3 regions of the Kitasatospora sp. NPDC094016 genome follow, and region 1 is predicted to be linked to each of the others. Evidence: riboswitches for the same ligand, from Rfam matches in the RefSeq annotation. Region 1 holds a riboswitch; each other region holds the start of a gene.
What was found. Region 1 has a riboswitch for cobalamin ahead of ABT015_RS16215 (ribonucleoside-diphosphate reductase subunit alpha). Riboswitches for the same ligand answer to the same signal wherever they lie in the genome.

Region 1 (3,268 bases):
GAGGTCTCGGCCTGGATCTTGTGGTCGAAGACCGCGACGCCGACGGTCACCGCGCTGTCACCGGAGACGTAGGTCGCCCGGAGCACCTTCTGGCAGCCCTGGTCACCGAGGACCTTGCCGAGCCCGCCGGTCGTCGAGTTCCCGTCCCAGCAGGGCGAGTCCAGCGAGACGAAGGTCCGGTTCCAGGTGGCGCCGTTGACCGTCACCTGGAGCGCGGAGAACAGTGCCCCCGCGTCCTGCGGCGCCGGGTCGGTGGCAGCCTCCCAGATCGGCTTAGACGGGTCGTCCGGCGCGCCGCCCGGGGTGCCGGACGGGTTCCCACCCGGGGTTGCGGCGGCACCCGGCGCGGCACTCTGGGCGGCACCCGATGCGGCGGAGGACGGCCGGTCGGAGGCCGAGGCGACCGGCCCGGCGACCGGCTTGTCGCCGCCGTCCTTCGTCAGCAGCACCGCCCCGCCCGCGATCAGGCCGCCGACCAGGACGACCCCGACCGCCACGCCGAGGGCCCGCAGCCGGCGGCGGCGCTTGCCGTCCGCCGCGTTGCGGTCCGCCAGTGCCTCCCAGTTCGGCTCGGCGCGCTGCGGCGCCTGGGGCTGCGGGTACGGCTGGGGCTGCGGGTACGGCTGCGTCTGGGGGTGCGGCTGGGGATGTGCCTGGGGATACGGCTGGGGGTTCGGCTGCCACTGCGGCGGCACCTGCTGCCCCGGCGGTCCCGGCTGCGCCACCGGCTGGGCCACCGGCTGCGCGGGCGACACCGGGGGCCCGTACGAGGCCGGCGGCGGCCCGAAGCCCCCGCTCGGCGGCAACACCGGACCGGGCACCACCGGCGGCGGCTGACCGTGCCCGCCCCCCGGCCCGGTGGGAGGCGTTCCCTGCGGACCCTGCCCGGGTGCGCCTGTTCCGTCGCTCACGCGCCCCCTCGCTTCGCTCGATGATCGCTTCGCGAAACGCGCCCCTCGGCGCTTCGCTCGCTCATGCGCCCAGATCGTAGGGCATGCCCCCGGCGACCGGTCCGCCCGGTGACCGTTCCGTATCGAAACCAGGGCGCCGGGGCCCGGAATCAGGGCCCCGGAAGCCCGGACCCGAGGCGCCCCAAGGCCACGAGCCGCCCCCTCCCGGCACCCCCGGTTATCGCTCCGACACACCGTGCCGCACTACATGTGGGGTCGCATCAGAGAGACACCACTAGATGTATGCTCAATCTTGCTGTCGACGCAGGGGAACCCGGTGCGAATCCGGGACTGCCCCGCAGCGGTGAGCGGGCGGCTCCAGCAGTCGCCCCGCGAGTCCGAGTACCTGCCGACGGTGTGCGCACCGGCCCTCCCGCAGAGGCCGCGCCAGCACGAGAACCACCTTCCGGGCCTCGCGGGCGGGCCGGGGACGCCACTGTCGCGCGACGCTTCCTGCGTACGTGCCGTGCTCCCCTGCCCCGAACGGCCCGGTACCCCCCGAGCACCACCGCCGATCGCCGCCAGGAGAGAGCGCCTTGACCACCGCTGCCTCAGCCACCCTGCCCGCCCAGGGCACCGGCCCCGCCCCCACCGACCCGACGGTCTCCGACCCCGGTGGCGCGCTCCTTCGGCTGCTCACCGACCGCAGCGTCGATCTCCCCCAGGTGGACCCCGGCCATGTCGCCGCCGCCGCGCTGCGCGGCCGCCACGCCGGCTCGGACTTCGCCGAGCTGCGCGGGCTGGCCGTGGACGCCGCCGCGTCGATGATCGCCGAGGACCCCCAGTACTCGAAGCTGGCCGCCCGGCTGCTCGCCCTGGAGATCGTCGACGAGGCGAACAGCCAGGGCTCGCGCTCCTTCGCCGCCTCGATCGCCGTCGGCCACGACGAGGGCCTGATCGGCGACACCACCGCCGCCTTCGTCGCCAAGCACGCCGCCGCCCTGGACGCGCTGATCGACGCGCACGGCGACGACCGCTTCGAGTACTTCGGCCTGCGCACCGTGCAGTCCCGCTACCTGCTGCGCCACCCGATCACCCGCAAGGTCATCGAGACCCCGCAGCACTTCCTGCTCCGCGTCGCCTGCGGCCTGGCGGTCGGCGACAGCGAGCAGTCCGTGCGCGAGGTCGCCGAGCTGTACGGCCTGATGAGCCGGCTGGAGTACCTGACCTCCTCGCCGACCCTGTTCAACTCCGGCACCCGGCACCCGCAGATGTCGAGCTGCTACCTGCTCGACTCCCCGCTGGACAACCTGGACTCGATCTACAACCGCTACGCGCAGATCGCCCGGCTGTCCAAGCACGCCGGCGGCATCGGCCTGTCCTACTCGCGCATCCGCTCGCGCGGCAGCCTGATCCGCGGCACCAACGGCAAGTCCAACGGCATCGTCCCGTTCCTGCGCACCCTCGACTCCTCGGTCGCCGCCGTCAACCAGGGCGGCCGCCGCAAGGGCGCGGCCTGCGTCTACCTGGAGACCTGGCACGCCGACATCGAGGAGTTCCTGGAGCTCCGCGACAACACCGGCGAAGAGGCGCGGCGCACCCACAACCTCAACCTGGCGCACTGGATCCCGGACGAGTTCATGCGCCGGGTCAACGCCAACGAGGACTGGTCGCTGTTCTCCCCCGCCGACGTTCCCGAGCTCGTCGACCTGTGGGGCTCCGACTTCGACGAGGCCTACCGCAAGGCCGAGCTGGCCGGCAAGGCCGTGCGCACCATCCCCGCGCAGACCCTGTACGCCCGGATGATGCGCACCCTCGCGCAGACCGGCAACGGCTGGATGACCTTCAAGGACGCCTCCAACCGCGCCGCCAACCAGACCGCGCTGCCCGGCCGCACGGTGCACTCCTCGAACCTGTGCACCGAGATCCTGGAGGTCACGGACGACTCCGAGACCGCCGTCTGCAACCTCGGCTCGGTCAACCTCGGCGCCCACGTCGCCCCCGGGGCCTCCGTCGACGACCTGCTCGGCGCCATGGACTGGGAGCGCCTCGACGCCACCGTCCGCACCGCCGTGACGTTCCTCGACCGCGTGGTGGACATCAACTTCTACCCGACCACCGAGGCCGGCACCTCCAACTCCCGCTGGCGCCCGGTCGGCCTCGGCGTGATGGGCCTCCAGGACGTCTTCTTCAAGCTGCGGATCGACTTCGACTCCGCCGAGGCCGCGCGGCTGTCCACCCTCATCGCCGAGCGCATCATGCTCACCGCGTACGAGCGCTCCGCCGACCTGGCCGAGCAGCTGGGCCGCCACGAGGCCTACGGCGAGACCCGCGCCGCCCGCGGCGAGCTGCACATCGACCACTTCCCGACGGCCGCC
Region 2 (3,268 bases), on a different contig from region 1:
ACATCTGTCCCACCGCGATGCCGGCGAGCACGGTCCGGGTGGTCGGTAGCGATCGGGTGCGGGCGCCGGCCAGTGCCAGGACGACGACGGCGGCGAGCAGGGCGCCGGCGAAGGCCGCCGTCGCGACCGCGCCGGTGCCCACGGCGCCGGACACGCCGACGCCGAGGACGATCACGGTGACCGCGCCGGCGGCGGCTCCGTCGGAGATCCCGAGCAGGAAGGGATCGGCCAGGTCGTTGCCGGTCAGCGTCTGCAGCACCGCGCCGCAGACCGCGAGGCCCGCGCCGGTGGCGGCCGCTCCCAGGACCCGGGGCAGCCGCAGCTGCCAGACGATCTGGTCGTCCAGCAGCGTGACGTTCGGGTCGCCCAGCCCGAGACGGCGCAGGACGACGTCGATCACCGTCCGGACCGGTTCGTGTTGCGAGCCCACGGCCAGGCCGAGGAGCACGGTGGCCAGGAGCAGGGCCGCACCGACGGCCAGGGCCGCCGTCGCGCGGCCCTGACCGGAGCGCCGCGCGACGGGGTGGGGCGCGGTGGTCATGAACCCGGGTGCAGTTGGCCCAGTCCCGCGGACACCTTGGCGGCGCCGTCGGCGAGCAGCACACCGGGAGTCGACTCCGAGAACGGCACCACCACGAAGGCCTTGCGCTGCACGGCGGTGAGCTTGCTCAGCACCGGGTCGTTCTCCAAGTAGTCGATCTTGGACTGGGCCGTGTCCCAGCCGGCGTCCGCGAGCACGATGGCGTCCGGGTCCGCCGCGACGACCTTCTCCCAGCTCACGTTCTGCCAGCCACCGGGCAGGTCCGCGAAGACGTTGCGGGCGCCGACGGCGTCGAGCACGAGTTGAGGTCCGCCGTGGCCGGCGCCGACGAACGGCGCCTTGGTGTCCGAGTCGAACCACAGGACCTTCAGGTCCTTGCCCGCGGCCGTCGCCGTCAACTGGGCCAGCTGCTGCTCCTGCTGCTGCCGGATCGCGGTGGCCCGCTCCGTGACACCGAAGACCTTGGCGACGTCGTTCAGTTCGCCCCACACCGCCTGCCAGGTCGTCGGCGCCACCTGGCTCTTGTCCGAGCAGCCGAACGGGGACAGGTACGACGGGATGCCCTGGCCGCGCAGTTCCTCCCGGGTGCCCGCGACCTTGTCGGTGAACGCGCTGGAGTAGGAGGCGTACAGGAAGTCGGGACGGGCCGCGAGGAGCTTCTCCTTCGTCGGGTAGTCCTTGGAGAGCACCGGGACGGAGTCGTAGGCCGCCTTCCACTTCTCCGGGACGGAGTCGTCGAGGTAGGCGGTACCGGCCATGCGGGACTGCAGGCCGAGGGCCAGGGCCACTTCGGTGGCGCCCTGGTTGAGCGTCACCAGCCGGTCGGGCGGCGCGCCGACCGTGACGGTGGTCCCGCAGTTGTCGACGCTGACCGGCGCGGCAGTTCCGGTCGTCCCGCCGGACGTGGCGGGCGCGGGGGCGCCCGTGCAGGCTCCGAGCATGCCGACGAACAGGACGGCCGCGACCGCCCGGCCGACACGTATCGGACCTGTGGGACGTACGGAACATATGGAACGGAACGGATGCGGCAGACCGCTGGGCACGTGTTCTCCAAAACCCTCGTGGAACATGTAGCGCCGTGGCCGGTCTCCTGGCTTCCGCATCGACACGCCGCGGCCGACCTTCCCGGACGGCTCTTCCAGCCCGCCCAGTGGCCCTGACCGCTGGAAAAGCCGGTCAGCGAGGGCCGCGGAACTCCGCGGCAACAGTGGCGAGGGCCGCACCGGACTCAGACCGGTTTCCCGTACACCACGGCGATGGAAAGGTATCAGGCGTGGTCAGGTCGGTGCTGGCCAGCCCGAGGGCTGATCGTCTGGACCGTTCCCGGGGTTGCGGGAGGGATCGGCCACGGGGCCCGGCCGGGGGTCTCAGGTGCGGGCGGAGACGTGGACGGTCGTCGGCGTCGAGCGGATCGAGCACGCCGTCACCGACCCTGCTCGGCGGCGGAGGCACCGTGCCGTCGAAGGGGGGCCCGCGCACGCCCTCCCGCGGACCTGCGACGGGTGGTCAGGGGTGTGTTTCCCCACTTCGGGGGCAAGCGACGAGGCGGAGCGGCTCACCGAAAGGGTGTGTCGTGCCGGACAGCGCGCCACCCCTGGGCATAGTTCGTACATCACCAGCAACCACGCGGGCGACGGCCCGGCGGTCGTGCCCGCCCAGTGCCGCAGGAACGATGGACGACAAGCCGAGACGAAGGAGCAACGGCATGGCGAACGACCAGAACGACGCTACCGCGCGGCGCGACGAATCCCTCGCGGATCCGGTGGCAGGGCGGGCAGGGTGGGACGAGGTCGACGCGCGGGCGGTGGACACCGTGCGGCTGCTGGCCGCCGACGCGGTGCAGAAGGTCGGCAACGGCCATCCGGGCACCGCGATGAGCCTGGCCCCACTGGCGTACCTGCTGTTCCAGAACGTCATGCGCCACGACCCCGGCGACGACCGGTGGCTGGGACGGGACCGCTTCGTGCTCTCCTGCGGCCACTCCAGCCTGACCCTCTACATCCAGCTCTACCTGGCCGGCTACGGCCTGGAACTCTCGGACCTGCAGGCCTACCGGACCTGGGACTCCGCCACCCCCGGGCACCCCGAACACCGGCACACCCCCGGCGTGGAGATGACCACCGGCCCGCTGGGCCAAGGCCTGGCCAGCGCGGTGGGCATGGCGATGGCCGCCCGCCGCGAACGCGGTCTCCTCGACCCGGACGCCGAAGCGGGCACCAGCCCCTTCGACCATCACGTCTACGTGATCGCCTCCGACGGAGACCTGATGGAGGGCGTCACCGGCGAGGCCGCCTCCCTGGCAGGGCACCAGGAACTCGGCGACCTCATCGTCTTCTACGACTCCAACCACATCTCCATCGAGGACGACACCGACATCTCCTTCAGCGAGGACGTCCCGGCCCGCTACGCCGCCTACGGCTGGCACGTGCAGACCGTGGACTGGACGCGCACCGGCCGCTACGTCGAGGACGTCGACGCGCTCCTGGCGGCCACCCGCGCCGCCCGGCAGGAGACCGGCCGCCCTTCGCTGATCATGCTGCGCACCGTGATCGGCTGGCCCGCCCCGACCAAGCAGGACAGCGGCAAGGCCCACGGATCCGCGCTGGGCGAGGACGAGGTCGCCGCCACCAAACGGCTGCTGGGCTTCGACCCCGAAGAGCACTTCGTCGTCGAGGAGGACGTCCTGGGCCGCACACGCGAGGCCGCCGACCGCGGTCGGCAGGTGCA
Region 3 (3,268 bases), on a different contig from region 1:
ACGACCACCAGGATCAGGCCCATGCGTCGTCCTCGGGCTCGGGCCTGCCGGAGTCCGTCGCGGTCGCGGCCTCGGCAGCGGCATCGGTCTGGGCCTCGGCCTCGGCATCGAGGAGCAGACGGCGCAGGACGTCCTCGTCGTCCTCGGACAGGGAGGAGACGAACCGCTTCAGCACGAGGTCCCGCTGAGGCTCCTTCTCCAACTCCCGGCGCATACGCCCGGCCGCCAGCCCGGCGGCGTCCTCCACCGGGGCGTAGGCGAAGGACCGCGCGGGGCGGCTGCGGACCAGGGTCCCCTTCTCGTGCAGGCGGGTGAGGATCGTCGCCACGGTGGTGCGGGCCAGCCCGTGGTCCAGCGCCGCCTTGACCTGCTGGGCGGTCAGCGGCTCGCCGGCCGCCCACAACACCGCCAGCACGTCCGCGACCAGCTCCCCGTGCGGACGCCTGGCGTCCCGACCGTCCCTCACATCGTTCTCCCTGTCCCGACACTCCCGGCAGACACACCCCCGGCGCCGACAGCGGTCGGCAGTCGAGGCCCACCCGCGCTGGTATGGCGAGGATGGGCTCGGCCTGTGTTGCTTAGGTGTGCCTCAGCTAACTTTACGGGCTCGTGGCCCCGCGCTGCCGGGCGCCCGATCGCGGACCCCGTCCGGTCGCGTGTCGCTCGGCGCGGTGGAAAGCCGGTGGCGCAACGCGCGTGCGGGCCTCTGGACTTACTAGGACGTCCAACTATATGGTCGATGGCAGGTCCGCGGTGTCAGGGAAGCCGGTGTGAGTCCGGCACGGTCCCGCCACTGTGACCGGGGAGTTCGTCCTCGCAGACGAAGGCTACTGGCAGCCAGCCGGGAAGGCCTGGGGGCGTGCGGTGATCCGGGAGTCAGGATACCGGCCGCGGGTGTTCCGTGTTTTCCACGAGGATGGAGACGACACGCATGACCCCGGGCTGCTCCCGCTCCACTGCCGCTCCTGGTTGTCCCGTGCCCACGGCCGCCGGGGCGTCCACGCCCTGACGTTCCGTTCCGCCGCCGCACGCCCGTGCCGCGGGGCGCACCACCGTGTGCCCGCGGACCCGCGGCGGCCTCCGATCCTCCTCCTCTCCCCACCCCTGTCGAGAGAAGGAACCCGATGGTCCGAGAACTGACCCACTTCGTCGCCGGCAAGCCCACCGCCGGCACCTCCGGTCGCTTCGGCGACGTGTACGACCCCAACACCGGCCGGGTGCAGGCCCGGGTGCCGCTGGCGAGCCGGGCCGAGGTCGAGGCGGTGATCGCCGACGCCGCGCAGGCCCAGCCCGCGTGGGCGGCCTGGAACCCGCAGCGGCGGGCCCGCGTCCTGCTGCGCTTCCTCCAGCTCGTCGAGCAGGAGAAGGAGGAACTGGCCCGGCTGCTGTCCGCCGAGCACGGCAAGACCGTGGCCGACGCCCACGGGGACATCCAGCGCGGCCTGGAGGTCGTCGAGTTCGCCGCCGGCATCCCGCACCTGCTGAAGGGCGAGTTCAGCGACAACGCGGGCACCGGCATCGACGTGTACTCGATGCGCCAGCCGCTCGGCGTGGTCGCGGGCGTCACGCCGTTCAACTTCCCGGCGATGATCCCGCTCTGGAAGGCCGCACCCGCCCTCGCCTGCGGCAACGCCTTCGTCCTCAAGCCCTCGGAGCGCGACCCCTCGGTGCCGCTGCGCCTGGCCGAGCTGTTCCTGGAGGCCGGGCTGCCGCCGGGCGTGCTGAACGTGGTCAACGGCGGCAAGGAGGCCGTGGACACCCTGCTGGAGGACCCGCGGGTGCAGGCGGTCGGGTTCGTCGGCTCCACGCCGATCGCCCAGTACGTCTACGCCACCGCCGCCGCGCACGGGAAGCGGGCGCAGTGCTTCGGCGGCGCCAAGAACCACCTGATCGTGATGCCGGACGCCGACCTCGACCAGGCCGCGGACGCCCTGATCGGCGCCGGCTACGGCTCGGCCGGCGAGCGCTGCATGGCGATCTCGGTGGCCGTCCCGGTGGGGGAGGAGACCGCCGACGCCCTGGTGGCCAAACTGGTCGAGCGGATCGCCGCGCTGAAGGTCGGACGCTCGGACGACCCGGCGGCGGACTTCGGCCCGCTGGTCGGCGCCGACGCGCTGGAGCGGGTCCGCGGCTACCTGGACCTCGGGGTCGAGGAGGGCGCCGAACTCGTGGTCGACGGGCGGGACTTCCGGCTGGAGGGGCACGAGGGCGGCTACTTCCTCGGCGCCTCGCTGTTCGACCGGGTGACTCCCGACATGCGGATCTACCGGGAGGAGATCTTCGGCCCCGTCCTGACCGTGCTCCGCGCCGCCGACTACGAGGAGGCGCTGCGCCTGCCCAGCGAGCACGAGTTCGGCAACGGCGTGGCCATCTACACCCGGGACGGCGACACGGCACGGGACTTCGCGCGCCGGGTGAACACCGGCATGGTCGGCGTCAACGTGCCGATCCCCGTGCCGGTCGCGTACCACACCTTCGGCGGCTGGAAGCGCTCCGGGTTCGGCGACCTCAACCAGCACGGGCCGGACTCGATCCGCTTCTACACCCGCACCCGCACCGTCACCTCGCGCTGGCCCTCCGGGGTCAAGGAGGGCGCGAGCTTCACCATCCCGACGATGGGCTGAGGGCGTCGTGCACGACCTCACAGAGGACCAGCTCGCCATCGCGGCGACCACCCGGGCCTTCGCCCGCGAACACCTGGCGCCAAACGCGGTCGCGTGGGACCAGGCCAAGCACTTCCCGGTGGACGTGCTGCGCAAGGCGGCGGACGTCGGCCTGGCCGGCGTCTACGTCCGCGAGGAGTCCGGCGGCTCCGGACTCACCCGCGCCGACGGCGTGCTCGTGTTCGAGGCGCTGGCCACCGGCTGCCCGTCCATCGCCGCCTACCTGTCCATCCACAACATGGTCGCCTGGATGATCGACCGCTACGGCGACGACGCCCAGCGCACCCGGTGGCTGCCGGGTCTCAGCGCCATGGCGACCCCCGCCAGCTACTGCCTCACCGAGCCCGGCGCGGGCTCGGACGCGGCGGCACTGACCACCCGGGCCCGCCAGGACGGGGACCACTGGGTCCTCGACGGCGTCAAGCAGTTCATCTCAGGTGCCGGCGTCTCCCGGATCTACCTGGTGATGGCCCGCACCGGCGGGCCGGGGGCCGGCGGGGTGTCCGCGTTCGTCGTCGAACGCGAGGACGCCGGCGTCTCGTTCGGGCCCGACGAGAAGAAGATGGGGTGGAACGCCCAGCCCACCCGCCAGGTGCTCCTGGACG

Region 2: another riboswitch for cobalamin. It lies ahead of ABT015_RS14400 (ABC transporter substrate-binding protein); the one in region 1 lies ahead of ABT015_RS16215 (ribonucleoside-diphosphate reductase subunit alpha).
Region 3: another riboswitch for cobalamin. It lies ahead of ABT015_RS02175 (CoA-acylating methylmalonate-semialdehyde dehydrogenase); the one in region 1 lies ahead of ABT015_RS16215 (ribonucleoside-diphosphate reductase subunit alpha).

What each region holds. Positions count from the first base shown of each region.
Region 1 covers NZ_JBEOUK010000014.1:149,041-152,308, forward strand. Annotated here, with positions in the region: gene ABT015_RS16210 (hypothetical protein) at 1-755, opposite strand, end outside; cobalamin riboswitch at 1,194-1,318, shown strand; gene ABT015_RS16215 (ribonucleoside-diphosphate reductase subunit alpha) at 1,511-3,268, shown strand, end outside.
Region 2 covers NZ_JBEOUK010000012.1:105,867-109,134, reverse strand. Annotated here, with positions in the region: gene ABT015_RS14405 (FecCD family ABC transporter permease) at 1-541, opposite strand, end outside; gene ABT015_RS14400 (ABC transporter substrate-binding protein) at 538-1,482, opposite strand; cobalamin riboswitch at 1,605-1,809, opposite strand; gene tkt (transketolase) at 2,247-3,268, shown strand, end outside.
Region 3 covers NZ_JBEOUK010000002.1:71,117-74,384, forward strand. Annotated here, with positions in the region: gene ABT015_RS02165 (M48 family metalloprotease) at 1-23, opposite strand, end outside; gene ABT015_RS02170 (BlaI/MecI/CopY family transcriptional regulator) at 14-466, opposite strand; cobalamin riboswitch at 735-907, shown strand; gene ABT015_RS02175 (CoA-acylating methylmalonate-semialdehyde dehydrogenase) at 1,125-2,624, shown strand; gene ABT015_RS02180 (acyl-CoA dehydrogenase family protein) at 2,632-3,268, shown strand, end outside.